DNA from 2 places in the Ornithinibacillus sp. 4-3 genome. Region 2 is predicted to be linked to the other one. Evidence: predicted binding sites of a transcription regulator. Region 2 holds the regulator's gene; the other holds the start of a gene.
What was found. The regulator CtsR, encoded in region 2, represses protease genes until heat stress. The targets are predictions, from matches to a motif close to ATGGTCAATAAAGGTCAAACA.
Positions count from the first base shown of each region.

Region 1: a site for CtsR is predicted at 2,143-2,163, ahead of clpP (ATP-dependent Clp endopeptidase proteolytic subunit ClpP). Genes of this name have one in related genera too.

Region 1 covers NZ_CP162599.1:1,082,744-1,097,887, forward strand. The annotation lists gene yvcK (uridine diphosphate-N-acetylglucosamine-binding protein YvcK) at 1-713, shown strand, start outside; gene whiA (DNA-binding protein WhiA) at 745-1,692, shown strand; tRNA gene AB4Y30_RS05290 (tRNA-Arg) at 1,809-1,882, opposite strand; gene clpP (ATP-dependent Clp endopeptidase proteolytic subunit ClpP) at 2,226-2,822, shown strand; gene AB4Y30_RS05300 (FixH family protein) at 2,877-3,629, opposite strand; gene AB4Y30_RS05305 (SCO family protein) at 3,661-4,239, opposite strand; gene AB4Y30_RS05310 (SCO family protein) at 4,259-4,843, opposite strand; gene AB4Y30_RS05315 (DeoR family transcriptional regulator) at 4,880-5,461, opposite strand; gene AB4Y30_RS05320 (DMT family transporter) at 5,621-6,520, opposite strand; gene AB4Y30_RS05325 (spore coat protein) at 6,819-7,232, opposite strand; gene AB4Y30_RS05330 (multidrug efflux SMR transporter) at 7,317-7,631, opposite strand; gene AB4Y30_RS05335 (multidrug efflux SMR transporter) at 7,678-7,989, opposite strand; gene AB4Y30_RS05340 (YitT family protein) at 8,141-8,971, opposite strand; gene pdxK (pyridoxine/pyridoxal/pyridoxamine kinase) at 9,375-10,178, opposite strand; gene AB4Y30_RS05350 (hypothetical protein) at 10,264-10,728, opposite strand; gene AB4Y30_RS05355 (GNAT family N-acetyltransferase) at 10,829-11,308, opposite strand; gene AB4Y30_RS05360 (MATE family efflux transporter) at 11,474-12,820, shown strand; gene AB4Y30_RS05365 (iron-containing alcohol dehydrogenase) at 12,854-14,005, shown strand; gene AB4Y30_RS05370 (isocitrate/isopropylmalate dehydrogenase family protein) at 14,037-15,101, opposite strand.
Region 2 covers NZ_CP162599.1:93,955-109,098, reverse strand. The annotation lists gene cysE (serine O-acetyltransferase) at 1-34, opposite strand, end outside; gene gltX (glutamate--tRNA ligase) at 344-1,816, opposite strand; gene AB4Y30_RS00530 (PIN/TRAM domain-containing protein) at 2,025-3,131, opposite strand; gene radA (DNA repair protein RadA) at 3,318-4,688, opposite strand; gene clpC (ATP-dependent protease ATP-binding subunit ClpC) at 5,187-7,613, opposite strand; gene AB4Y30_RS00515 (protein arginine kinase) at 7,637-8,701, opposite strand; gene AB4Y30_RS00510 (UvrB/UvrC motif-containing protein) at 8,698-9,240, opposite strand; gene AB4Y30_RS00505 (CtsR family transcriptional regulator) at 9,253-9,720, opposite strand; rRNA gene rrf (5S ribosomal RNA) at 10,187-10,303, opposite strand; rRNA gene AB4Y30_RS00495 (23S ribosomal RNA) at 10,417-13,339, opposite strand; rRNA gene AB4Y30_RS00490 (16S ribosomal RNA) at 13,598-15,144, opposite strand, start outside.

The DNA.
Region 1 (15,144 bases), 990 kb from region 2:
TTTCAATGGGAGATGGCTTATCTGGTCATTCGTTGGGAAACTTATTTTTAGCAGCAATGACATCTATTACAGGAGATTTTTATACAGGAATTAAAGAGATCTCTCGCGTATTAAATGTAAAGGGAGAAATTCTTCCAATCGCTAATGAAAACATGATTTTGCATGCAGAAATGATAGATGGTACAACAGTTTCAGGAGAATCCAAAATACCTTTAGCTAATAAGAAAATCAAAAGAGTATACTTAACACCAGAAGCAGCTACACCTTTACCAAATGCTTTAAAAGCAATTGCTGAAGCAGATTTAGTTGTTATTTCACCAGGAAGTCTATTTACTAGCATTCTACCAAACTTAATTATTCCACAGGTATCTCAAGCAATTAAGGATACAAAAGGAAAAGTTGTTTATGTTTGTAATGTCATGACTCAAGCTGGAGAAACAGCTGGATTTACTGCGTCTGATCATATTCAGGCTATTTGTGATCATATCGGAAACGGTCTTGTTGACTCTATTGTGGTACATAATGAATCTATTAAACAAACAGTTCGTGATGTGTACGCAGAAGAAAATGCACAGCCAGTTATCTATGATACAGAACAATTAATTGAAATGGGCTTGCAAATCATTGAAGGAGACATCATTGATTATTTCGATGGCACTGTTCGTCATAATACAAATAAAATAGCTAAATTATTGTATTCGTTAATTGACTAAATGGCATCCTATTAGTAAAGGAGGGTTTAAGATGTCCTTTGCCTCGGAAATAAAAAAAGAGCTAACAGCAATAGAAATTGATGATTGCTGTGCCCGTGCTGAAATTGCAGCATTAATTAGAATGAATGGGACGATTTCCATTTCACGTGGGAAGTATTCACTTGATGTCCAAACAGAAAATGCTGCAATAGCTCGGCGTATCTACACATTAATAAAATCGATTTATCCACATACAGTAGAATTACTTGTGCGTCGGAAAATGCGTTTGAAAAAGAATAATGTTTATATCGTTCGACTGGTTCAGGAAGTAGGAAAATTACTTTCCGAATTAGATATTTTACATGAGCCTTATGAATTTGTACGAACGATCTCAGATGAAAAGTTTTCTAAACAGTGCTGTAAAAAGGCATATTTACGTGGTGCTTTTTTAGCAAGTGGATCGATAAATAATCCAGAGACTTCTTCTTATCATTTGGAGATCTACAATAATTATAAGGAACATAACGACTCCTTATGTGAATTACTCAATAGCTTTGATTTACGTGCCCGCGTACTAGAACGTCGAAATGGTTATATTACGTATATGAAGGAAGCAGAGAAGATCACAGAGTTTTTGATTATTATTGGTGCTCATAATGCACTATTTAAATTTGAAGATGTGCGTATCGTTCGAGATATGCGTAATTCGGTAAACCGACTAGTAAATTGTGAAACAGCGAATTTAAATAAAACAATTGGCGCAGCTTTTAGACAGATAGAGAATATTAAGCTAATTGAAGAAAAAATGGGCTTAGACCAATTGCCAGATAAATTGCGAGAAGTTGCACTGGTAAGGGTGGAACATCAAGAAGCTTCATTGAAAGAATTAGGAGAACTAGTATCTAGTGGAAAAATTTCAAAGTCGGGAATCAATCATCGATTGAAGAAGATTGATGAGATTGCTGAACGGTTAAGAAAAGAACAAAGTGCAGGAGTATGACAGAAATGTAATCAGTGCATTGAAGAATTTAAATGCAAGCAAGATACTGAGGTTAATGCATAATAAAAACTGCACTTCCAAAGCTTGCTGGAGGTGCAGTTACTTTTCTGAAATAACGCGCCCGGGAGGATTCGAACCCCCGGCACATGGTCCCGGAAACCATTGCTCTATCCAACTGAGCTACGGGCGCATATGAAAAAAGTACAATGGAAATTCATTATGTAGTGAGTCATTTGACCTTAAATCCTCATTGCAATACTCATAATTATAACGTGATTAAGAATGTTGTACAAGCATTTATTCAGCAATATTATGAATCAGGAATAAAACAATGCTATGAAAGGTTTTTATATTCCTTTTTTTGGGAATAATGAAGTTCATCTGCATAAAATAGGTATTCCAATATTTGGATTTGACATCATGATTCTTTTCTATAAATATAAAACATTTGGTTTGACCTTATTTGACCTTTGATGTATGATAAAATTAATTCATCATAAAAAATGAATTAAAATAAAGGAGGACGTAACACTATGAATTTAATTCCTACAGTTATTGAACAAACGAATCGTGGAGAAAGAGCTTACGATATTTATTCTCGTTTATTAAAAGACCGTATTATTATGCTTGGTAGTGCTATTGATGATAATGTAGCAAACTCTATTGTTGCACAATTACTCTTCTTAGAAGCGGAAGATCCAGGTAAAGATATTTCATTATACATTAACTCTCCTGGTGGATCTATTACAGCAGGAATGGCGATTTACGATACAATGAACTTTATTAAATCAGATGTATCAACAATTTGTACAGGAATGGCAGCTTCTATGGGAGCATTCTTACTTGCTGCTGGTGCAAAAGGAAAACGTTATGCACTTCCAAATAGTGAAGTAATGATTCACCAGCCATTAGGCGGAACACAAGGGCAAGCGGCAGATATTGCTATTCATGCTAACCGTATTATTCAAATGCGTGAGAAATTAAATGAAATTTTAGCAGAACGTACAGGTCAACCGATTGAAATCATTGAAAAAGATACAGATCGTGATAACTTTAAGACAGCTCAAGAAGCAGTGGACTATGGTCTAATTGATACGATTTTAGAACGAAAAGATGATATGAATAAATAGTAAGGTAAAAAATAGCTGTCGCTTTATCTAACAAGAAGGAAGCGACAGCTATTTTTATTGAACTTCTATTTCATAGGTTTCATGTTCATGTAAATCTTCATCATCTTCTACATGAATTTGTATCGAATAAGTTCCAGCTTCCTCAAATGTATGTTTACCAACATATTCTCCGGCAACTGTTTCTTCTGCGTCAGCCCAATTCGTATCTGACTCATTTATGATTTCATAACGAACCTTAGCATTTTCGAGTGGCTGATCATCCATTTGTAAATGAACCATTAGCATAATTTCTTCATCTACTTTAGCATCTGTTACTTCCATAAAGTGAAGGTGGAAGCCTTCTGCATGATGGTGGTCGTGGCTATGATCTGCATCATGATCTTCCTCATGCTCTCCAGTTCCGCTACCAACCGTAATTTTTCTCAAGGGCATTGTATGCATTTCCTTAGCTGTCGTATGTGCATAGATAGAGTAAACACCATCTTCTTCAAAAGCTACATCCAATGTATATGTACCATCATTCTGGTTAATCGAATCTTCTGTAATGCTATTTTCTTTATCGTCATCTTTCCAATACTCAAAGTTCAATTCATCCACTTCTGTCAATAGCTCATCACCATACATTACGGTTGCTTTTAAGGTAACTGTTTCATTAACTTCTACATGTTCTGGTACTTCAAATTCCACTTCAACCATAGGCAATTCTTCATCTTCATTATTTTCATTAACTTCGTTGTTTTCACTACCACATGCAACTAAAGCTATTGCTATAAGTAAAAATGAAAATAGTTTTAAATATTTTAGCATTTATAAGAAGCCTCCTAAAAATATGATAGATTTAGAAAACCTTTTTCAAGTCTTCTACAATCTTTTCCATTTCTTCTAAATCTGTACCCATATAATTTTTAATAACTTCACCTTCTGGATTGACTAAAAAGAATCGTACGCCATGTGTGACTTGATCACTATCAGGCTCTTGTTTCACGCCTGTCATAAAAGGATCTAATGCGAGCTCTTGAATTGTTTCAAAGTCATAGCCAGTTAGAAATGTCCAATTAGATAAATCGGCGTTATAGCTTTCGGCATAATCTTTTAGGACTTCTGGGTTATCTACATCTGGATCTACAGTAAAGGATACTAATTCTGCGTCGATTCCTTCATCTTCTAGCATAATTTGTAATTGTGACATGTTATAAGTCATCGGAAGGCAGACGGTCGTACAATTGGTAAATATAAAGTCTGCAATCCACCATTTTCCTTCTAAATCTTCTGAACCAAATGCTTCATTTTCTTGATTGGTAAAGCTGAAATCAGGTGTTTGCTTAGCCATATTCGATTCGATTTCACCTTTTCCACAAGCTGTTAAGAAAAGAATGAATGTTAAAAAAGCAAAAAATAAAACCCTTTTCTTTATCATATTTATCTCCACCGTTTAATCAGTTTGAATGTAACACTAATAAATCATCAATAATTTCATCAAGTGAGTTAATGTCTAGTCCATCATACCCTTTTATCGTCTCACCTTCTGGAGAAACAAGGAAAAAGCGAGTATCATGTAATACTTGATCAGAACCTCTTTCTGGTTCTTTTAAAGCAGCTTGAAAAGACTTGATAGAAAGCTCTTTAATCGTTTGGAAATCATAATTTGTTAAAAAAGACCAGTTGGATAAGTCTGCAGCATACTCCTCTGCATAAGCTGTTAATACTTCTGGTGTATCATAATCTGGATCAACACTAAAAGAAATAAGCCGAATATCTAACCCATTATCAGCTAGACGATTTTGTAATTCAGACATATGATAGGTCATTGGTAGACAGACAGTTTCACAATTTGTAAAAATAAAATCTGCAATCCACCAATCTCCTTTTAAATCTTCTAAGGATAATGATTCATTGCTTTCTGTTGTGAATTCAAAATCGTTTACTGATCTAGACATATTTGGTTCAATTTCATCATAGGAAGCTCCGCATGCAGTAAGAAGTAAAATCATACCAAACATTACGAGTCGAGCGTATTTCATTTACTATATCTTCCCTCCATCATATAGTTTTTGTAACTACTTATGGCAGCAAGACGTATCGCCATTCATTTTCTTTAGAAGTACATTGATTGCATCTTGAAAGTTGTATACACTTCCACCAAATCCTTTAGTAAACTTTTTGGCATGTTCTTCCATTTCAAATGATAAAACCTGAGGTTGACAACAACCAATTTCAATAGAAGTGTCCATCACGTACCATGCGAGTGGGGCACTAATTGTCGTATGCTTTAAGAAGTCATGGCAAATTGCCTGAACAGCATCATCGCCAAGCTGATGATGTCTTAATAGACCACAATGAGCACAACAAGTGACTTCAGTTCGGTTGTTTGACAAAAAGATACGATATGCCAATCTTTTATTAGTAATTCTACCGCAATAAATACATTCTTCATCACTAACTACTTTAGGTTTCTTTTCATTGGCTACAGTAATACCGCCGAATGTTTTTATGACAATGCCTTGATCAATTAATGGTTTAATATCACGATGGATGGTCATTTCAGAAACATTTAATAAAGTACTTAGTTCAGAGATTTTCATATTTTGCTTTTGGAGAATCAGTTCTTGGATACGCTTTTGGCGTTCTATTGGCAACAATGATAGGACCTCCTTTAAATTGGAACACTACGTCTGGCTTTGATAATGTTAAACAAAATATAACATATAAAGATCAATACTAAACATAGTATAACATTTTAGGAGGCCAGAATGTTCGAACGCCTGTTGACTATTATGTGAAACTTATGTGACAATCTTTCAATTTACGCTTCGCCGTTTCCTTAACAAGTAATCCATGGCTCCAGAACCTATAAATACACCGATTAGAATAAGTAACATTCCTCCGATATGATTCATATAGACTGGCTCACCAAGAAATAATGCTACTCCAAGAATGGAGAAGAATGTGTTTAAATTAACAAAAATTGCTGATTCTACAGGACCAACTTGTTTGATTGCATAATTATAGGTCATATGACCAAACGCAGTACAAGCAACTGCACTAAACAAAAAGACAAGTCCGAGCTTCCAGGAAAATAGATAAGAAAGTTGTCCTAAATCTTTTTTCATAAATAGGCTTGTCACAAAGATGAAGAAGGAACCAATAACAAGCATATATCCAGTAAGTAAACGAGGATCAAAGTCTGGATTTAATTTACTGATTAAGATGAAGCTGATTGCTTGAGATAAAATAGCAATAAAAACAAATAAATCACCCATAGATAAAGCGCTAAATCCATCACCAGCGCCTACGGTTGTAATTCCAATTCCTACAAAACCTAAAATAAAACCTAATACACGGAGTCTAGTTACTCGATCCTTCAAGAAAATAATCGAGAGAATAACAGTTAATAATGGCCCAGTTCCTAGGATTAGCCCGCTATTTACTCCAGAGGTGTAATGGATGCCAAGACTAAGAATAGTATGATGTATAATAACGTTGAAAATACCAATAAATATGATAGTCTTTAATTCTTTTCTTGTTGGTAGACGAAACACATTTAGAAAATAAGCAATGACTAATACCGAGATTCCAGCTACAAAAATTCGTACAGCCGTTAAAAGAATGGGGTCGATACTTGAAACTAATACTTTGACTGCTGAAAGGTTAAATCCCCAAAAAACCATCACAAAAAATAAGAGAATATAAATCTTCACATTGGCACCTAATTTCTATTGATCTATGTATTATTAAACTAATCATACCTATTTTTATTTATTTTTTCACTTGAATGATTTTGATAATTGATATTTTTTTCAAGGCTTGTCTTTTTATAGGGGAGGAGGCTTTTATTTTCGCAGAGTTATAAAGAATATTTGAGCCAAGCTACTCAAAATTACATATGTAACTCCTCCCAAGTTGTATTTTTATAGTATGGGAGGAGAGGTATCACTTCACTGGCAAGGAATATATATTAATTCTTTTTGTGAAGTGATTAAATTTTAATGAATCAAATTAGCACCATTTAGGCGGTCGACCGGATTGTGCTCCACCCACTTGGTTATTAGGAGGGCAACAGTGATGCATTGGACTTGTTGCACCAGCTACCGATCCAGGATATGGGCTCATCGCTCCACCTACTGATCCAGGAGGTGGACTCATTGCACCAGCTACCGAATTATTAGGAGATGGCACTTGATAAGACCCTCCATAAATATCAACAGAATTAAACGTATTTGCCATTGTTGTAGAATGTGGATACTCGTGTACATTTTTTACAAGATGATGATTGACATAAGTCGTATTGGAAGGATGTATATGTTTAACAGTTTCCTCGGAACAGCAATGTACAACATTTTCTTTTGTAGGATGCACCATTTGCTTTGTAGGCTGTGGACAATGACAACGACCTCTACGGAAATTTCTCATAAAAATAACCCCTTTCATCTGATAATGACTACCAGTAATAGCCTATGCACAGGAAGAAGGGGTGTATCAGACACGCACCTATATTTAACTTAAAAATTTTAGGCCAACTGCGCCAGATATAATACAAGTTAAGAAGAAAAGTCGTTTCCATCCAGCTGATTCCTTAAAAAAGATAATTCCTATGAGTACAGCTCCAGCAGCTCCTAGACCTGTCCAAATAGCGTATGCTGTTCCCAAATCAATTTCATTCATTGCTATGGATAAACAAAAGAAGCCAAGTCCCATAGCAAGGACAATACCAAATAACCAAAAAATCTTTTTCTGTTGTATGTATAGGTTGATGCATGTTACGCCAATAATTTCCCCAACACTGGCGAGCATCAGAAAAATCCAAGCCATTTGTTAATCCTCCATATATCAATGTAATTTTAATTTGCTTACATCATCATTCAGGTGTCGTTATTTTAATACCAATGACACCAATGATAATTAATCCGATAAATGATGCTTTAGCAACCGAAAATGCCGCATCAAAAAAGATAAAATCAATCAAAGCAATCGCTGCAGCACCGGAGCCTGTAAATACTGCATAAACAGTTCCAGCAGGTAATTTCTCACAAGCTTTTAAAACAAAGAAGAAGCTGAAAACAATCGCTATTCCTGTTCTAAGCCATTCAATAATAGTGTCTGAATATTTTAAGCCAATAACCCAGAATACTTCGACAATAGCTGCAAATAAAACATAGATCCAAGCCATATAAAATCTCCTTCGATACCATATTATTAAAAACACACTTTCTATAGCATATCAAAAATAGATAATATTGTTTAGAGCATAGATTTACCATTAACAAATTCGAATAAAAATAACAGCCCAAGCGTAACGGACTGTTAGGAAAGTTAAGTATTTATCGCCCTTTATAACCTTTTCTAAGGACTTCTTGTACATTATGGATTGTGACATAAGCATTTTCGTCAATTTCGGAAACAATATTTTTTAATTGAACAATTTCCGGTTTGTTGATCACGATATAAATCACTTCTTTATTTGTTTGAGAGTAGCCACCTTTTCCTTCTAATAATGTCAAACCACGTGCCATTTGGTCTGTTAATTCTTTTAATACGCGGTCTGGATAGCTAGAAATAATCAGGACAGCGATACGCTCATTAGCACCTTCAATCATAATATCAATTACTTTAGCACCGACATAAACAGAGACTAAGGTATACATGGCTTTTTCTTGTCCGATAATAAATGCGGAACCAGCAATGACTACGATATCAATAACAAGCATACCTTTTCCTAATGACCAGCCAAGAAATTGATTAGCAAGCTGTGCTAGAATGGCAGAACCTCCTGAAGTTCCTCCTGCACGGAAAATACATCCTAAACCTATTCCAACAGCAACACCAGCAAATAATGCTGCTAATAAAGTGTCTCCATTGACGCCAAGGCCAATATCTACATCAAAATGCAAGAACGTAGATGTAGCGATAATAGAAACAATTGTGTAGTAGACAGTACGTTTGCTGAAAAATTTATAACCAATCGCAAGTAAAAAAGCATTTAATATAAAGTTAACAATACCAGGAGACCATTCAAACAGGTAGTAGGTAATAATGGTTAAACCAATAACTCCGCCTTCTGATAATCTGTTAGGAATTGCGAAATAATTAATTCCAATGGCAAAAATAAGAGAACCAATAATAATTAATAAAATATCTCTAGTCGTTTTCATTTTTTATCTCCCTTCGTTTTAAATTTTGTTATAAGTGTGTGTTCAAAGAGGTCAGTAAAAAGGACCGAGAAGCTAACGCACTTCCACGGATGTGATGATTTCGACGTTTGACACAGGACGTGACGGAACTTAGTCGAAGTTCTATTGCTTACCGTGTCATTTTTGGTGGGTTTTTGAACATCCTCTAAAAATTAAAATGGAATAAATGCCGTATTATCCTCTACATAAAAGCCATTGTATATATTTACCTGTTAAAAAGGAACCCCTTTAATTAATGTTGAAAACGTCTGAATTAAGCGATTATTAGCAGGAATAGAAAAAACTCTCTAAAATTTTGATATCTTTTCTTAAAAGAAAGTATTTCCTTTAGAAAACATAACATTACTCTTAGAGAGTTTTGTCATTATTTATTAAATTTATTATATGCACCATGCATTACGGGTCCAACGAATTCATTTAGCTTCCAGCCATGTGTGATAGCAGCTGCAACAAATGCTTTTGCTAGTTTTACAGCTTCATCTACGGGCTTTTTATTTGCTAAATTAGCAGTAATTGCAGCAGCAAATGTACAACCTGCACCATGTGTATAAGTCGTATTTATTTTTTCATTTTCTAATAATGTAAATTCTTTTCCATCATAGAATAAGTCTACCGCTTTATCATGTTCAATATCACTGCCGCCTTTGATAACTACATTTTTAGCACCAAGTTCATGAATTTTTACAGCAGCTTCCTTCATACCATCAATTGTTTTAATGCGGCCAGTTTTTGCTAATTGACCGGCTTCAAATAAATTTGGTGTAGTAATGATTGCTCGAGGTAAAAGTAGCTCACGCATTGCTTCTGTATTCTCAGGCTGTAATACTTCATCTTCTCCTTTACATACCATTACAGGGTCAAGGACTAGATTTGTTAATTGATATTCATCTATTTTCTTCGCACCTAGTTCAATGATTTCTACAGAACCTAGCATACCTGTCTTCATAGCGTCTATACCAACAGATAAAATCGTATTTAACTGTTTCTCAACAATATGTACATCAATTGGAAATACATCATGCTTCCAATTATTTTCAGGATCCATAGCTACAATAGAGGTTAATGCATTCATTCCATATACGCCATGCTCTTGAAATGTTTTTAAATCAGCTTGAATCCCAGCACCACCACTTGAATCAGAACCAGCTAATGTTAAGGCTTTATTCATTTTCTTTTCCTCCAAAAAGTTATTTGATAAGCATATCATATAGGATATAGCTATTTTTTGTAAATATGTATTTTCTAGCTCTTGCTTATAAGAAAACATGTAGAACAATAAAGGTGAAAAGACTAAAATCAAATACTAAATGGGCAATTCGCATGGGATAGGAAGGACGAAATAGGCGCCACCATCCTGTTAATACAACAAAGCTAATAATCAACAGTGCAATACTTCCACTAAGTATTTTTAGATTACTAAATTGAAATCCATAACGCTGGATGACCATAAAAGCATGAATACAGACAAGCAGATAAGCTGTAGTACCAATCCATTTATGAAATGGAAGAACCTTCTTAGATATCTTGGCAAAAAAGATTTTTCGTTTACGACTAATTTTAGAACGAAGTGTAGAGAATACAGCATGTCTTGTCCAATTGAATAAAATAAAACAGAAAGCAATTCCACCAATAATAATATGTGGCATAAGAGTAGATTGATAGAATTTCCATGTAAATAGTAGAAAAACAATGATATTAATTAAAAACCAAATGCTCATAAAACCACCAACAATAATATGATTTGTATTACGTCTCTATATCGCAAGAATAGCATAGGTTTATGCTAAAATATAGAGTAAGCAGAGATTAAATTTAAGTTTATTTCTGGTTTTGCAATTTTTTAAGCATTGTTGCAACAGGAATAGAAATACCATTTGGTTTAGGAAGCATTTCGGTTTCTGAAATATGAAATCCACGTGATTGATAGAGTTTAATATTACGTTTTACTTCCATTCTCACTTTACATAATATATAAGGAATTTTTTGCTCCTTCGCATATTTTTCTAATGCTTGTATAAGAGAAGAGGCTATCTTTTGTCCACGATAGGAAGGGAGAACAGCTAATCTAGAAAAATATAATTGCTCCTTATGAATTTGAAAGCGCACAGTACCTACAGCAGAATAATCATGATAATAAAGAAATGCTTGTTCATTTTCTTTTAATGATTTTTCTATAGAAGAAATAGTTTCATCTAAAGCACTAGAAGGGGGAGTTTCTTTACGGTATTCTTCATATGCTTGCATCATGATGTTGTGAATAATAGGTGCATCTGTTAAATCAGCCAATATTATTTTCATAGATTTCCTCGCTTTTTGATAATAAATATACATAAAATCGAATTTTTATTCAATGAGAAACTCTCATGATTAGATGGAGAAAGTTGTAAAAGTTGCTGTTAAGCCCTATAATAGGGCTTATCTTTTGGATGGTTGGTGAATTTTTGCTAGATTGGAGATTTAAAGATGGGTAGTGTACAACAAAAGTTAGGCAATCAATCGGTAACGAAGAGTTTTTTTCAATATTTACTACCAACATTTTTTGGCATGATGCTCATGTCTTTAAATATAGTGGTTGACGGAATTTTTGTTGGAAATGGAATTGGTGATGTGGCATTAGCTAGTGTAAATATCGCTGTACCAGTATTTTCCGTTATTATTTCTCTTGCTCTATTAATTGGAGTTGGTGGAGCAACATTGTACTCAATGGCAATGGGTGAAGGGAATGTTCAACAAGCTCAACGTTATTTCATGATTTCAGCAGTATTTATTACAATGATTACTATTATTGTAAGTATATTCAGCTATATTTTCATTGAACCTTTAGCCCTTTTATTTGGTGCTAACGAGGAGACACTACCATACGCGTTGGACTATATGAAAATTTTGATTTTATTTTCATTAGTTATTGCTATGGAAGTGATGCTAAGCATTTTTGTTCGTAATGACGGGAATCCAACGTTAGCAATGATGGGAATGATTGTTTCCGCTGTATTTAATATTATCTTGAATTATGTGATGATTTTTGTTTTAGGATGGGAAGTGTTAGGTGCTGCTATAGCAACAGTAACTGCAACAGGCTTAGGATTGCTAGTTTTAGCAACTCATTTTTTCAAAAAAGGAGCACAGTTACGATTTGTTCGTTTTAAAGTGCGTCTAAAAGAAATTAAAAATATTAGTTTCCTCGGTTTCCCTAGTTTTCTTTCGGAAGCGGGCATGGGAGTTTTCGTAATTGGGTATAACGTTGCAATGGCATATTATTTAGGTACAAATGGAGTAGCTGCTTTCTCTGTAATTAATTATTTACATGCTTTTATGTTTCTTGGCTTTCTTAGCATTGGTTCTTCAATCCAGCCAATGATCAGCTTTTATTACGGATCAAGAAAACTGGAGAAAATTCGTGAAACAGTGAAGATTGCTGAGAGAACGGCAATCGGCTTAGGAATTTTATTTATTTTAATTGGCTATTTTGGTTCAGATTTCTTAGTAAGTATTTTTGGAGTAGACTCTATAGAAATTTATGACCTTGCGACAAATGGAATAACACTCTTCTTTCTTGGCTATTTATTTATGGGAATTAATGCGGTATATATGACATATTATCAGTCGATTGGAAGAGTAAAACCAGCTGTAGGAATTACATTTTACCGAGGCTTTATTATCTTGGCGATTACTTTACTAGCATTACCGCCATTATTTGGGGCAGCAGGAATTTGGTTAGCTTTACCTATTGCAGAAGCAATTGTAGCTATTTTCTTAATTGTATTTGCTAGAAAAGGAATTTCACAAGAAATTAGAGAAAGTGCTTTGTGAGTACAGTAAAAAATCAATGAAGGTGGTTTATCCATGGAAGCTTCTTATTTTCGTACAGCAGAAACATTGATTACAGGTGTAGGCTCTATAAAAGAAATTAGTAAACAGGTAGAGAAATTAAATGCAACAAATGCCTTAATCATTACAGATAAGATCATCCAAGAAACGGGTTTATTGTTACAGGTTACGAATAAATTGGAAGTTCCTATTGATGTAATGACTATTGCTTCTCCAGAGCCATCATTTGAGGATATGGAAGCACTCCGATGCCAATTAATAAATCAGCACTATGATTTATTAATTGGCATCGGTGGGGGAAGTGTGTTAGATACGACAAAAATTCTTTCTGTTATGTTAACGAATAAGGAAAATATTCGTAGCTTTATTGGAACAGATAATATTAAGCAGCCAGGTGTAGCAACTATTCTGATTCCTACTACAGCAGGAACTGGCTCGGAAGTAACAAATATCGCTATTTTTACTGATTTACAAGACAACATGAAAAAAGGGATAGTTAGTCCTTATTTATTGCCAAATGTAGCTATTGTCGATGCAAACTTAACATTAACGGTGCCTCCAGCTGTGACAGCAGCTACTGGAATGGATGCCTTAGTTCATGCTATTGAGGCTTACACATCTGTAAATGCAAATATGTTAACAGATAGCATGGCAATCCAAGCAATTAAATTAATCGGAGGTGCTATCCGCAAAGCCGTTCATCAGGGGAATGATATAAAAGCACGAGCTGATATGGCGATGGGAAGCTTACTTGCTGGAATTGCTTTTGGTAATGCTGGTGTAGGTGCAGTACATGCACTTGCTTATCCACTTGGGGGCAAATATAAAATTCCACATGGTGTATCTAATTCACTTTTGCTCCCGTATGTAATGAAGTATAATGTAGTGGCAAATGTGGAGAAATTTGCTGAGATTGCAGAAGCGCTAGGAGAAAATGCACGAGAAATGTCTTTAAGAGATGCAGCAGACCAAGCAGTTTTTTCATTGACGCGTTTATGTAAGGACATAGGAATTCCTAGGAGCTTAGAAGAAGTTGGCGTTTCCTTAGAGGCTCTTCCAGCTTTAGCTGAGGAAGCAAGCAAAGTAGAGCGACTATTAAAAAATAACCCACGAACATTATCACTAGAAGATATCCAGAAAATTTATGAAGAAGCGTATCGGGGTTAATTACTCCAATACGCTTCTTTTTTGACGAAAATTAATTGATCTGGTTTACGATAGTTTCTACAAATTCGGTTGTTAATGCTTGACCACCAAGATCTTTTGTTTTAACACCGGATTCCATTGTTTGATACAAGCCTGTTTCTACGATTTCCGCGATTTCTTTAAGCTTCGGATCTTGATGACGTTCTGCAAGCCATTCCATTAACATCACCGTAGATAGAATCATTCCTGTTGGGTTACTAATATTTAAGCCTGCAATATCTGGTGCAGAGCCATGTGCAGCTTGGGCCATTGCTAAATGATCATTTGTATTAATAGATGGTGCTAATCCCAGGCTACCGACAAGTTCGCCAGCTAAATCAGAGAGAATATCTCCATACATATTCTCTGTGACAATCACATCAAAATCTTTTGCACGACGAACTAAATGTGCTGCCATTGCATCTACATGATAGGAATCGACTTCTAACTCTGGATATTCTTTAGCAACATCCAAACAAACTTGCAGAAATAATCCCATACTTAAATGAAGGACATTTGCTTTATGCACGATGGTCAATTTCTTTCGGCGTTGCATTGCCATATTGCAGGCAGCATATGCAATTCGTTGGATCGCCTTTTTAGTAAAAACACCAGCTGTCAGTACAACATCTTCTGTAATTTTCCATTCGCCATGGCCAACATGCATATTACGATCTGCATAAAAGCCTTCTGTATTTTCCCGATAGATGACCAAATCTGCATCCTTTACAACTCCATCAATCCCTGGCATTGATTTTGCCGGGCGAATATTTGCATATAAATCAAGGATATGGCGGAGTCCTCCACTTGGGTTAAGTTGTTTTCGATGTTCGGGTGGATAAGAAGAAGAATCATGGGGGCCAAGAATCCAGCCATGTGTATCCTTCAAAGCGTTTATGGTTGACTCTGGCAATGGCCTATTATCTTTCTTAATCGCTTCCCAACCCATTGGTAAATGAACCCATTCCATATTTGTATTTGTTTTCTTAACAGCAGCTGTAAATACCTTCACTGTAGCATCGACAATTTCTGGACCAATGCCATCTCCCCGAAGTACACCTAGACGATAGTTTTTCATTTTATCTACTCCCATCATGAAATAAAAGATTCTTCCTTGCTAT
Region 2 (15,144 bases):
TATTATCCATATCCTCTTTCATTCGTTTAAACATGCTCATATACAGCCTTTCTTATTTATTTTTGCTTTAAAAAAAGCGTCTCTGTGTAAAATTTTACACAGAGACGCTCATATCGCGCGGTTCCACTCTGATTGGAGACACTTAGGTTCTCCCGACTTTTTACTCTTGTTATCGGTAGAGTATACCGTCGTTTTATAAATAAGGTGCATTTCAAAAGCAGCCCTTAAAATCACTTCCAGCCAATGTGATTCTCTCTGTATAAGTTCAAACTTTTTACTTGTCCTTAGAAACGAATATCATATTACCTATACTATATTATATTTTCTATAACCTGTGAATCAATTAAGCTTCTAAATTTTTTAATACTGTATCTAGACGCTTTAGGATAACTTCTTTTCCTAATAATTCAATAGCCTTTGGTAACTCCGGTCCATTTGTTTGGCCAGTAGTCGCTACACGAATTGGCATAAATAATTTTCTACCACGATGTGTTGTTTCTTTTTGTGTAGCTTTTATTTGATCTTTAATATTAGCAGCTGTAAATTCGTCTAAATGGATTAACTTATCTGTAAGTACTTGTAATACTTCAAGCACCTGTTCTTCTTGTAATACAGCCTGAGCCGCTTCATCATAGTTAATTTCCTCTTTAAAGAAAAGCTCTGTTAATTCAACGATCTCTGCTCCGTATGATAACTGCTCTTTATAAAGTGAAATAACTTCCTCCGCCCAAGCTCGTTGTGTTTCATCCATATCTGCTGGTAAATTGCCTGCTTCAATTAAATGTGGTAGCGCAAGATCAATTACCGTTTGTAAGTCTGCTGCTTTTAAATATTCACCATTCATCCATTGTAGCTTCTTCACATCGAAAATCGCTGCAGAAGTAGATAGACGTTCTGGATCGAAAATTTTAATTAATGTTTCTCTATCGAAGATCTCTTCTTCTCCCACTGGAGACCAACCAAGTAAAGCAATAAAATTAAATAATGCCTCTGGCAAATAACCTAAATCACGATATTGTTCAATAAACTGAATGATATGCTGGTCACGTTTACTTAGCTTTTTACGATCTTCATTTAAAATTAATGTCATATGTCCAAATTGTGGTGCTTTCCAATCAAATGCATCATAAATCATCATCTGTCTTGGTGTATTTGAAATATGCTCTTCTCCACGTAATACATGAGTAATTTCCATTAAATGATCGTCAATTGCTACAGCAAAGTTATATGTAGGATAACCATCTTTCTTTACAATTACCCAGTCCCCAATATCATTAGAATCAAATGAAATTCTTCCTCGTACGATATCTTGGAACGTATATGTTTTATTCTTTGGCACACGAATACGAATGCTTGGTTGTCTACCTTCTGCACGGAATTCAGCAATTTGCTCAGGCGTTAGATTGCTATGTGCACCAGAATATTTTGGTACTTGTCCATTCGCGCGCTGCTCCTCACGCTCTGCTTCTAGCTCCTCTTCCGTCATAAAGCATTCATATGCCAGATCTCTAGCTAAAAGTTCATCCAAATACTTTCTATAAATATCTAAGCGTTCTGTTTGACGATACGGACCATAATTACCTGAAATATCCGCACCTTCATCCCACTGGATTCCTAACCATTTCAAAAAGAGAAATTGACTTTCTTCTCCACCTTCTACATTTCGCTTTAAATCTGTATCTTCTGTACGAAGAATAAATTTCCCATCAAAATGCTTTGCAAATAAATAATTAAATAATGCTGTACGTGCATTTCCGATATGTAAATAACCTGTCGGACTTGGTGCATAACGTACGCGAACTTCTGTGTTCCCCATGATTAGTCCCCTTCCCTTTAAATAAAGGTTTACGATCAGATTTTGAAATCTTTATACTAACAAAAGGCCGGGAAATAACGAGTTAAAAATAATGGGAAAGTGATGAAGCTTGTACAATACTTGATCATATAAGCTTCATCAACCTTTTCCAAGAACAACTTCAGTTATATCCCTGCCTCTTTTTTATCCTCTTTAATTTATACCCTTTTTATAATGCTTTTTCAAGTGATTTTGGTTTTGCGAAGATCATCCGTCCAGCAGAAGTTTGTAGGACACTTGTAATTACTACTTCAATCGTTTGACCAATGAAGTCTCGTCCATCTTCTACAACAATCATTGTACCATCATCTAAATAAGCAATTCCTTGTTTTTGTTCCTTACCATCTTTAATTACTTGTACAACAAGCTCTTCTCCAGGAAGCACTACTGGCTTCACAGCATTTGCTAAATCATTAATATTAAGAACAGGTATTCCCTGGAAATCACTTACTTTATTTAAGTTATAATCATTCGTCACTAATATTCCGCCAGAATCCTTTGTTAGCTTAATTAACTTACTATCTACTTCTGGAATATCTTCATAATCACCTTCAAAGATTTCTACTTTTACCGGAATTTCCTTTTGAATACGATTTAAGACATCAAGTCCCCGGCGCCCACGATTACGTTTTAACACATCAGATGAATCTGCAATATGCTGCAATTCTCCTAAAACAAATTGCGGAATAACAATCGTACCTTCTAAAAATCCAGTTTGACAAATATCTGCGATTCTTCCATCAATAATAACACTTGTATCTAAGATTTTTGGTTTAGATGATGAAGAAGTTTTCTCCTTATTCTTCTCTCCAGATACAGGCTTGCGCTTCTCTTTTTCTCGACGATTTAAATAGATTAATGTTGCAAACTCTTCCCGACGTCTAAAGCCAACCTGAAAACCTAAATAACCTAATACAATAGTTAAAAATAAAGGAATTACCTGTGATACAAATTGTATATTAATATCTTGGATTGGTAAGTTAATTAAATAGGCAATAATTAAACCAAGAATGAGTCCTAAGCTACCAAAAAACAAGTCCACTACTGGAACTTTAATCAGTCCATCCTCTATCCAGCGTAAAAAACCTACAATATAATCTGCTATTAAATATGAAATAATAAAAAATATGAGTCCACCAATTATTGCGCCAATATAAGGCGAAGTTAACCACTCTGGGCTAGTAATGTTTAATAAGCTAAATAGTCTTGGACCATATAAATAACCTAGTGTTAACCCACTAATAATAAAAAATATACTTACAATTTTTTTCAACATGCCTGACACCTCCATTCATTATTATTACCTTTTTTTCTCAATCTCATTCCCCTTTCACTAATAAATCATAACATAGTGGAAATTTTCAGTCAAAAAGGTAAAATTTTACCATACTGAATACCTAAAGTCAATGAGCTCTTTCGACAAAATTATCCAAAATTCGTATTTCAGTAAAATTCATTCTTTTTATTTTTGTGAATCCATGCTCATTTTCAATGCTTCTTGTACTGTTTTAACACCTATTACTTGTATGTTTTTTGGTGGACTCCACCCTTCTAAATTATTTTGAGAGCATATTACTCGCTTAAACCCAAGCTTAGCCGCTTCCTGCACTCTTTGTTCAATACGAGAAACCCTTCTAATTTCACCAGTTAAACCAACTTCGCCTATAAAAATATCATCTGGTCTTGTTGATTGGTCACGGAAGCTCGAGGCGATACTAATTGCAATGGCTAAATCAATGGCAGGTTCATCTAATTTCACACCACCTGCTACTTTGATATAAGCATCTTGGTTTTGAAGCATTAATCCAACACGTTTTTCGAGTACCGCCATTAATAAGGAAATACGGTTATTATCAATTCCTGTTGCCATTCGGCGCGGATTACCAAAACTAGATGGAGAAATTAACGCTTGAATCTCTACTAGTACAGGTCTTGTCCCTTCCATCGAAGCAACTACGGTTGAACCTGACGTCCCTTGAGAACGCTCCTCTAAAAAGATTTCTGACGGATTTAACACCTCGCGTAGTCCCTGCTCTTTCATTTCGAAGATTCCCATCTCATTCGTACTACCAAAACGGTTTTTCACGCTCCGTAGAATTCGATATGTATGATGTCTCTCTCCCTCAAAGTAGAGCACTGCATCCACCATATGCTCTAGCATTCTGGGACCAGCAATTGCTCCTTCCTTTGTCACATGCCCCACAATAAATATTGGAATCCCATTATTTTTTGCAAGCTTCATTAATTCAGACGTACATTCACGTACTTGTGTTACACTTCCTGGTGCACTTGTTACTTCTTCACGATATATTGTTTGGATCGAATCAATAATAACAAGGGAGGGTTTTAAAGACTCAATATGCTGACGGATCATATTTAAATTCGTTTCAGAAACTACATAAAGGGAATTTGAAGCTACTTGTAAACGATCTGCCCGTAATTTTGTCTGTTGGACAGACTCCTCTCCAGAAACATATAGCACAGGCAATTGTTTTTCAGCAATTTGTGAGGATACTTGAAGTAATAAAGTAGATTTCCCGATTCCCGGGTCTCCACCAATTAATACAAGGGAGCCTGGAACAATACCTCCACCTAGCACACGATTAAATTCGCGCATGGAAGTTCCCATTCGTGGTTCCTTCTCTGATTCAATTGCTGTGATTTTCTCAGGCTTACTAAATCCTTCACCACCTACAACATGACCACTACGACTTGATACTTCTATTTCTTCATGTAATGTATTCCATTGATTACAGCCAGGACACTTTCCCATCCATCTAGGTGAAATATACCCGCATTCCTGACAAACAAACTTCACTTTTCGCTTGGCCACTCCTAAATTCTCCTCCTGACGGTATATATCTTCTATTTTACTAAATTTTATAAGTTGTTTGGTTACAGCCATCTATCAATTTCTTGGCAAAATTCCTTAAATATGCCACATTTCTTTTAGAAGGGCAAATTTTATTTGTTAAAAAGGGGCTGGGACAAAAGGTTTTATTACTTAGCTAATTCCAAACAAATTGAGCAAATACCCGCTTCGGAAATATACTTCGCTTTCCATGGGCGGCTGGAGAGCCTCGACGGACAGGACGTCCTAATGCAGACGTTGCTCTCGTGATGTGGCGTACTCGTCTGACTCGTGCTGTGCACTCCAAGGTCTCGCCTAGGCCTTTCTCCCACGACGGACACGATGTCCTAGTGTCGGCGTTGGTCACAGGACGTGACCGACTTTAGCCGACGAGGAGTCTACGTATTTTTCCTACGCTTCATTTGAATACTGTTCGGATTTCAAGCTTAGTTTTTCCTTTTGTCCCAGTCTCTTTGACTTTTATGATAAAACAATAAAGTCTCCCTTGCTATTTAAACCAATTTTAGCCTTTTGTCCTTTTGTAAACGTACCTTTCAACAATTCTTCAGATAATAGATCTTCTACATTCTTCTGAATCGAGCGACGTAATGGTCTAGCACCATATTCTGGATCAAAGCCTTCAGAAGCAATCTTTTCTATCGCTTTATCTGTGATAGAAAAATCAATATCTAATTCATTTAAGCGCTTCTTCAATTCCGCAACCATAAGCACAACAATCTCTTTCATATGCTTCTTCTCTAAAGAATGGAAAACAATTGTTTCGTCAATACGGTTTAAAAACTCCGGACGAAACACCTTTTTCATTTCATTCATTACTTTCTTCTTCATATCCGTATGCTCTCGGCCTTCTTCGCCAAGGTTAAAGCCAACATACTTATTACGCTTCAATTCACTTGCACCGACATTTGAAGTCATGATAATAACTGTATTACGGAAATCAACTACTCTTCCTTTGGAGTCTGTTAAACGTCCATCTTCTAATACTTGTAATAAAATATTGAATACTTCTGGATGTGCCTTTTCCACTTCATCTAGAAGAATGACAGAATACGGTTTCCTTCTTACCTTTTCCGTTAACTGACCGCCTTCTTCATAACCAACATAGCCTGGAGGAGATCCCACAAGACGAGAGGTAGAATGCTTCTCCATATATTCAGACATATCAATACGAATCATCGCATCTTCTTCACCAAACATAGCTTCTGCCAACGTTCTAGCAAGCTCTGTTTTACCAACTCCTGTTGGACCTAAGAAGATAAATGAACCGATAGGACGTTTTGGATCTTTTAGGCCTGCACGAGCACGACGAATCGCTTTTGCTACTGCTGTGACTGCTTCTTCCTGACCAATAATGCGATCATGAAGTGTTTTCTCTAAATTCAGTAGTTCTACAGATTCACCTTTTGTCATTTTCGATACAGGAATTCCTGTCCAGATGGAAACGACAGCGGCAATATCATCTACTGTTACCTCTGCGTCCTCTTGCCCTTGCGTTTCTTGCCATTTATTCTTCATCTTATCTAATTCATCACGTAATTTTTGCTCAGAATCACGAAGAGATGCTGCTTTTTCAAACTCTTGGCTTTGCACCGCTGCATCCTTTTCCTTACGAACTTCCTCTAATTGTTCTTCTAGCTCTTTTAAATTAGGTGGAATAGTGTAAGATTGCAAACGAACCTTAGATCCTGCTTCGTCAATTAAGTCAATTGCCTTATCCGGTAAAAAACGATCAGAAATATAACGATTAGATAAGCTCACAGCTGCTTCAATCGCCTCGTCAGTAATAGTCACACGATGATGTGCCTCATAACGATCACGTAAACCATGTAAAATTTGAACTGCCTCTTCAGCAGTAGGCTCATCTACTTGAATTGGCTGAAAACGACGCTCTAGTGCAGCATCTTTTTCAATATATTTACGATATTCATCTAATGTCGTTGCTCCAATACATTGAAGTTCACCACGAGATAAGGATGGTTTTAAAATATTTGATGCATCAATAGCACCCTCTGCGCCACCAGCACCAATTAAAGTGTGTAATTCATCAATAAATAAAATAACATTATCCGCCTGACGAATTTCATCCATGACCTTTTTTAAACGGTCTTCAAATTCACCACGATATTTCGTACCAGCTACTACTGTCCCCATGTCTAAAACCATTACACGCTTTTCACGTAAGATTTCTGGAACCTCATTATTTACAATTTGTTGAGCCAATCCTTCAGCAATCGCTGTTTTCCCTACTCCTGGCTCCCCTATTAATACTGGATTATTTTTCGTACGACGACTTAATACTTGGATAACACGTTGAATTTCTATATCACGACCAATAACTGGATCAATCTTTCCTTCACTTACACTCGCTGTTAAATCCTTCGCTAAAGAATCCAATGTCGGTGTACTTGCACTAGAAGCTTGATTGCGGCCATGTTTAGCAGCTTGCGACTCATTTGTACCTAATAACTGTAACACTTGCTGACGGGCCTTATTTAAGCTAATTCCAAGGTTATTTAACACACGTGCAGCGACACCCTCACCTTCACGAATAAGACCAAGCAAAATATGCTCTGTACCTACATAGGAGTGACCAAGCTTACGCGCTTCATCTTGGGATAATTCTACAACCTTTTTAGCACGTGGTGTATAATGAATCGTCTGCATTGGTTGATTGCCTACACCAATTAGTTTTTCTACTTCTTCTTGAATTTTTTCTGTTTCTAACCCTAATGCCTGTAAACCCTTTGCTGCAATTCCATCTCCCTCACGAATCAGGCCTAATAAAATATGTTCAGTTCCAATATTATTATGATTGAGACGAATTGCTTCCTCCTGGGATAATGCCAACACCTTTTGTGCTCTTTCTGTAAAGCGCCCAAACATCATATATAATTCCTCCTATCTTTACCTTATTTCTCCAATTGCAATCGCTCACGAATAAGCGTTGCACGTAATATATCTCGCTCATTTGCACTTAAAATTCTTTTCGCATATTGCTGTAAAAACGCTGGTTGAGTCAGTACTGTTAATTCGTGCAAAATATTTCTTGGAATCTCATTAATCATTCCTAAATCAATTCCTAGGCGAACATTTGATAAACAAGATGCAGCCTCTTTTGATTCAATAACACGACTATGTTCTAATGTCCCATAAGAGCGAAAAATTCTATCTTCTAAGCTAACCGTTGATTGCTCCACTAATACTTTTCGTGCTCTTCTTTCATGCTCAATCAATTGTGTAACGATGCTTTGTAAATCTTCTACAATATCTTCTTCTGATTTACCTAATGTAATTTGGTTAGAGATTTGAAATATATTGCCAACTGCCCCACTACCTTCACCATAGATACCACGAACAACAAAGCCTAGCTGATTAATCGTTGGAATCATTCGGTTTAGTTGTTTTGTTAACATCAAAGCAGGAAGATGCATCATTACCGACGCACGCAAGCCAGTTCCAACATTTGTTGGGCAACTTGTTAAATATCCTTTTTCCTCATCAAAAGCATAATCAATCTTCTCTTCCAACCAATCATCTATTTTAAAAGCCTCATCTAGCGCTTTTTTCACCTGTAATCCTGGGAAATATAGCTGGATGCGAATATGATCCTCTTCATTAATCATAATAGAGACTTGCTCATTCTTCGAAATTAATATAGCTGCGGCATTTGACTGCTTTGCCAAATGCGGACTAATTAAATGTTTCTCTACAAGCACTTGTCGTTCAATTGTTGTTAAGTCCTGTATAGAAATAAATTGAAAATCTTCGTATTCATCAAGGGATGTCATTGCGAATTCATTTTCAAAAAAATTGCATACTTGAGCTAGTTCTCCCTGATTTGCAGCAAGTGGAAAAGTTTCCTGTGCAAAATTACGTGCTAAACGAATACGACTACTTAAGACAATATCACTATCTGGACCTGATTCACGCATCCACGGACTAATGGCTTCATTCATAAAGTCTTTTAAACTCATGATTGATCACCATCTTTCTTAATGTATGCTGTCTTTAATTCTTTAATTTTATCTCTTATCTTAGCAGCTTCTTCAAAAGCTTCCTTTTCAATTAAATCCTGCATTTGCAATTTATACACTTCGATTTGTTTTTTCACATGCAAATCTCCGCCCTTACGTCTAGGTATTTTCCCATCATGTTTTGTATTACCACTATGCACTCGGCGAAAAATAGAATCTAGACGAGGAGCAAACGTCTCATAACATGTTGCACAACCAAACTTACCTGTCCGTTTAAATTCTGCAAATGTTGTTTTACATTTCGGACATTCCATTTCATCAACATCATGGAATGTTGATTCCTGTTTCTTAAATGGTGAGGAATCAAAATTGAATAATCCAGCTAATAAGTCATGGAGAGAATATGCATCATCGCTATGTGTTATATAACCTTTTTCCTTGGCACATACTTCACAAATATGCACTTCTTTCTTTGTACCATTTATGACCTGTGTAAAGCGAACGGTAGCAGGTCGTTTATGGCATTCTTGACATTCCATTTCATTCCCTCCTCACCTATCATTAAACTTCAATGAAGTAAGAATAGCAGTTAATATTCTAGCTCTTACTTCATCACGATATGGTAAATCAATCGCTATAGCTGTTCGATCCATTGCACTTAAAATAATTTTAGCTTCTCGTTTTGTAATAATTTCTTTTTCAAATAACCGTTCTACAACATTTATCGCTGTTTGTTGTGAAACTGTTGGATTAATCATACTAATTAATTCATCAATTAATTCTGATTCATCTTGGTGTTCAATACGGAAAATGCGAATATATCCTCCTCCACCACGTTTACTTTCAATGATATAACCCTTTTCTAACGTGAAGCGTGTTTTAATAACATAATTAATCTGCGAAGGGACACATTGAAATTGGTCTGCAATTTCGCTTCTTTTAATCTCAATCATGTTTTTCCCTTGTGTCTGTAATATCTGTTTTAAGTAGCGCTCAATAATATCTGTAATATTACTCATAAAATATCACCTCTTGAAATAACATTACCATTTTATAGCCAATGCCCATATATGAAACTCTTTTGACTTTGACTATATTTGACTTTATTATACGTTATTTTGACTTTTATTTGCAACCATCATGACTAAATATTATAAACAATCTTTCTGTGTTTTAACCTTTGATGTTTATAACACCTGGGAACTGAGCGACGAAAATAGGTGAAATGAACCTTTTTCAAAAGCGAAATAATCCCTTAGCAATACAATCAGCTAAATATAAGGTATTCATTTTTCTCTAACTATCTACTACCCATTTATTTTTTATATAATGTCCTTTTATACTGCTAAAATAGGGGAACAATATATTCTATAAAACATAATAAACATTGGAATTGTAATTATTTTAAAGAGGATAATTTAAATAAAATTTATAAACAACAAAAAAACTTGTTAAGTAAAATATACCTAACAAGTTTTTAATATGGCCTGGCAGCGTCCTACTCTCACAAGGGGGTAACCCCTAACTACCATCGGCGCTAGAGAGCTTAACTGCTGTGTTCGGCATGGGAACAGGTGTGACCTCTCTGCTATTACTACCAGACCAACTTCTGTTGGTCATTCTTTTCTGCTTCAAAAGAATTTCCATATTTTTTTAGGTTTTGTACCCTAAAAACTAAATAAGAGTGCATCGTAACGTGTGACAACCGAAATGTGTTAGTTAAGTCCTCGATCTATTAGTATCCGTCAGCTCCATGTGTCACCACACTTCCACCTCGGACCTATCAACCTTATCGTCTCTAAGGGATCTTACTCATTTAAAATGATGGGAAGTCTCATCTTGAGGGAGGCTTCATGCTTAGATGCTTTCAGCACTTATCCTTGCCACACGTAGCTACCCAGCTATGCTCCTGGCGGAACAACTGGTACACCAGAGGTGTGTCCATCCCGGTCCTCTCGTACTAAGGACAGCTCCTCTCAAACTTCCTGCGCCCACGACGGATAGGGACCGAACTGTCTCACGACGTTCTGAACCCAGCTCGCGTACCGCTTTAATGGGCGAACAGCCCAACCCTTGGGACCGACTACAGCCCCAGGATGCGATGAGCCGACATCGAGGTGCCAAACCTCCCCGTCGATGTGAACTCTTGGGGGAGATAAGCCTGTTATCCCCGGGGTAGCTTTTATCCGTTGAGCGATGGCCCTTCCATGCGGAACCACCGGATCACTAAGCCCGACTTTCGTCCCTGCTCGACTTGTAGGTCTCGCAGTCAAGCTCCCTTCTGCCTTTACACTCTTCGAATGATTTCCAACCATTCTGAGGGAACCTTTGGGCGCCTCCGTTACTCTTTAGGAGGCGACCGCCCCAGTCAAACTGCCCACCTGACACTGTCTCCGAACCGGATCACGGTCCTGGGTTAGAAGGTGTGTGCAGCCAGGGTGGTATCCCACGGTTGCCTCCACCGAAGCTAGCGCTCCGGTTTCAATGGCTCCCACCTATCCTGTACAAGCTGCACAAACATTCAATATCAAGTTGCAGTAAAGCTCCACGGGGTCTTTCCGTCCTGTCGCGGGTAATGCGCATCTTCACGCATAGTATAATTTCACCGGGTCTCTCGTTGAGACAGTGCCCAAGTCGTTGCACCATTCGTGCGGGTCGGAACTTACCCGACAAGGAATTTCGCTACCTTAGGACCGTTATAGTTACGGCCGCCGTTTACTGGGGCTTCAGTTCTACGCTTCGTACGAAGTACTAACGTTTCCCCTTAACCTTCCAGCACCGGGCAGGTGTCAGCCCCTATACTTCGCCTTACGGCTTCGCAGAGACCTGTGTTTTTGATAAACAGTCGCTTGGGCCTATTCACTGCGGCTTCTCATGCAAGAAGCACCCCTTCTCCCGAAGTTACGGGGTCATTTTGCCGAGTTCCTTAACGAGAGTTCTCCCGCTCACCTTAGAATACTCTTCTTGCCTACCTGTGTCGGTTTAGGGTACGGGCACCTATATCCTGGCTAGAGGCTTTTCTTGGCAGTGTGGAATCAAGAACTTCGGTACTTATATTTCCCTCCCCATCACAGCTCAAGATACTTGTCAGACGGATTTGCCTATCTGACTCTCTTACTGCTTGGACGCACACTTCCATCCGTGCGATTCTTTATCCTCCTGCGTCCCCCCTTTGCTCATAACGGATATGAGGTGGTACAGGAATATCAACCTGTTGGCCATCGCCTACGCCTTTCGGCCTCGGCTTAGGTCCCGACTAACCCTGAGTGGACGAGCCTTCCTCAGGAAACCTTAGGCTTTCGGTGAAAGAGATTCTCACTCTTTTTTCGCTACTCATACCGGCATTCTCACTTCTAAGCGCTCCAGCTGTCCTCTCGGTCAACCTTCTCTGCCCTTAGAACGCTCTCCTACCATTGTTCCTACGGAACAATCCACAGCTTCGGTGATACGTTTAGCCCCGGTACATTTTCGGCGCAGAGTCACTCGACCAGTGAGCTATTACGCACTCTTTAAATGGTGGCTGCTTCTAAGCCAACATCCTGGTTGTCTGTGCAACTCCACATCCTTTTCCACTTAACGTATACTTGGGGACCTTAGCTGGTGGTCTGGGTTGTTTCCCTCTCGACAATGGACTTATTACCCATCGTCTGACTCCCAAAGATAAGTATCTGACATTCGGAGTTTAACTAGGTTTGGTAACCCGGTGGGGGCCCCTAGCCCAATTAGTGCTCTACCTCCAGTACTCTTCCTTTGAGGCTAGCCCTAAAGCTATTTCGGAGAGAACCAGCTATCTCCGTGTTCGATTGGCTTTTCACCCCTACCCACACCTCATCCCCGCACTTTTCAACGTACGTGGGTTCGGGCCTCCAGTCAGTGTTACCTGACCTTCACCCTGGACATGGGTAGATCACACGGTTTCGGGTCTACGACCGCATACTCATTCGCCCTATTAAGACTCGCTTTCGCTACGGCTCCGTGTCTTCCACTTAACCTTGCATACAATCGTAACTCGCCGGTCCATTCTACAAAAGGTACGCCGTCACACAATAACGTGCTCCGACTACTTGTAAGCACACGGTTTCAGGTTCTATTTCACTCCCCTTCCGGGGTGCTTTTCACCTTTCCCTCACGGTACTGGTTCACTATCGGTCACTAGGGAGTATTTAGCCTTGGGAGATGGTCCTCCCGGATTCCGACGGAATTTCACGTGTTCCGCCGTACTCAGGATACATTCCGGAGGAAATGTCTTTTCAACTACAGGGCTGTTACCTTCTTTGGCTGATCTTTCCAGATCGATTCGTTTAAAACACTTCTTGATAACTCCTATTGGAATGTCCTACAACCCCAGAAAGCAAGCTTTCTGGTTTGGGCTGTTTCCGTTTCGCTCGCCGCTACTTGGGAAATCGCTTTTGCTTTCTCTTCCTCTGGGTACTTAGATGTTTCAGTTCCCCAGGTCTGCCTCATCTAACCTATCTATTCAGTTAGATGTACTACTCCATTACGAGTAGTGGGTTTCCCCATTCGGAAATCCCCGGATCAATGTTTACTTACAACTCCCCGAGGCATATCGGTGTTAGTCCCGTCCTTCTTCGGCTCCTAGTACCAAGGCATCCACCGTGCGCTCTTGTTCACTTAACTAGCTACTTATGAATAAGCTTTGTTTCTTTTTCATCTGCATGTACGAACGTACATGACTTTTTCGGTTTGATGTCGTTGTTACTTTACTCTTATTTAGTTTTCAAGGTACAAATGTAAAAATTCTGCCCTGTCAGCTATCATAACACGCTGAAGCAGAAATTTTATCGGTTTTGAGAGATTTGCTCCCTCAAAACTGAACCGAACAACTCAGTAATGTTTTCATCTAAACCTTGTTAGATGTTCCGTTTCTATCCTTAGAAAGGAGGTGATCCAGCCGCACCTTCCGATACGGCTACCTTGTTACGACTTCACCCCAATCATTGGCCCCACCTTCGGCGGCTGGCTCCTAAAAGGTTACCTCACCGACTTCGGGTGTTGTCAACTCTCGTGGTGTGACGGGCGGTGTGTACAAGACCCGGGAACGTATTCACCGCGGCATGCTGATCCGCGATTACTAGCGATTCCGGCTTCATGTAGGCGAGTTGCAGCCTACAATCCGAACTGAGAATGGTTTTATGGGATTTGCTTCACCTCGCGGCTTCGCTGCCCTCTGTTCCATCCATTGTAGCACGTGTGTAGCCCAGGTCATAAGGGGCATGATGATTTGACGTCGTCCCCACCTTCCTCCGGTTTGTCACCGGCAGTCACCTTAGAGTGCCCAACTTAATGCTGGCAACTAAGGTTAGGGGTTCCGCTCGTTGCGGGACTTAACCCAACATCTCACGACACGAGCTGACGACAACCATGCACCACCTGTCACCGCTGTCCCCGAAGGGAAAGCTATGTCTCCATAACGGTCAGCGGGATGTCAAGACCTGGTAAGGTTCTTCGCGTTGCTTCGAATTAAACCACATGCTCCACCGCTTGTGCGGGTCCCCGTCAATTCTTTTGAGTTTCAGCCTTGCGGCCGTACTCCCCAGGCGGAGTGCTTAATGCGTTAACTGCAGCACCAAGGGGCGGAAACCCCCTGACACCTAGCACTCATCGTTTACGGCGTGGACTACCAGGGTATCTAATCCTGTTCGCTCCCCACGCTTTCGCGCCTCAGCGTCAGTTACAGACCAGAGAGTCGCCTTCGCCACTGGTGTTCCTCCATATCTCTACGCATTTCACCGCTCCACATGGAATTCCACTCTCCTCTTCTGCACTCAAGTCCTCCAGTTTCCAATGACCCTCCACGGTTAAGCCGTGGGCTTTCACATCAGACTTAAAGGACCGCCTGCGCGCGCTTTACGCCCAATAATTCCGGACAACGCTCGCCCCCTACGTATTACCGCGGCTGCTGGCACGTAGTTAGCCGGGGCTTTCTGGTTAGGTACCGTCAAGGTACGAGCAGTTACTCTCGTACTTGTTCTTCCCTAACAACAGAGTTTTACGATCCGAAAACCTTCATCACTCACGCGGCGTTGCTCCGTCAGACTTTCGTCCATTGCGGAAGATTCCCTACTGCTGCCTCCCGTAGGAGTCTGGGCCGTGTCTCAGTCCCAGTGTGGCCGATCACCCTCTCAGGTCGGCTACGCATCGTTGCCTTGGTAGGCCTTTACCCCACCAACTAGCTAATGCGCCGCGGGCCCATCTGTAAGTGATAGCCGAAACCATCTTTCACTTTTCCTTCATGCGATGGAAAAGATTATTCGGTATTAGCACCGGTTTCCCGGAGTTATCCCAATCTTACAGGTAGGTTGCCCACGTGTTACTCACCCGTCCGCCGCTCATTCCACAAACGTCACCCCGAAGGGGTCAGTCTGCTTCCTGCGCTCGACTTGCATGTATTAGGCACGCCGCCAGCGTTCGTCCTGAGCCAA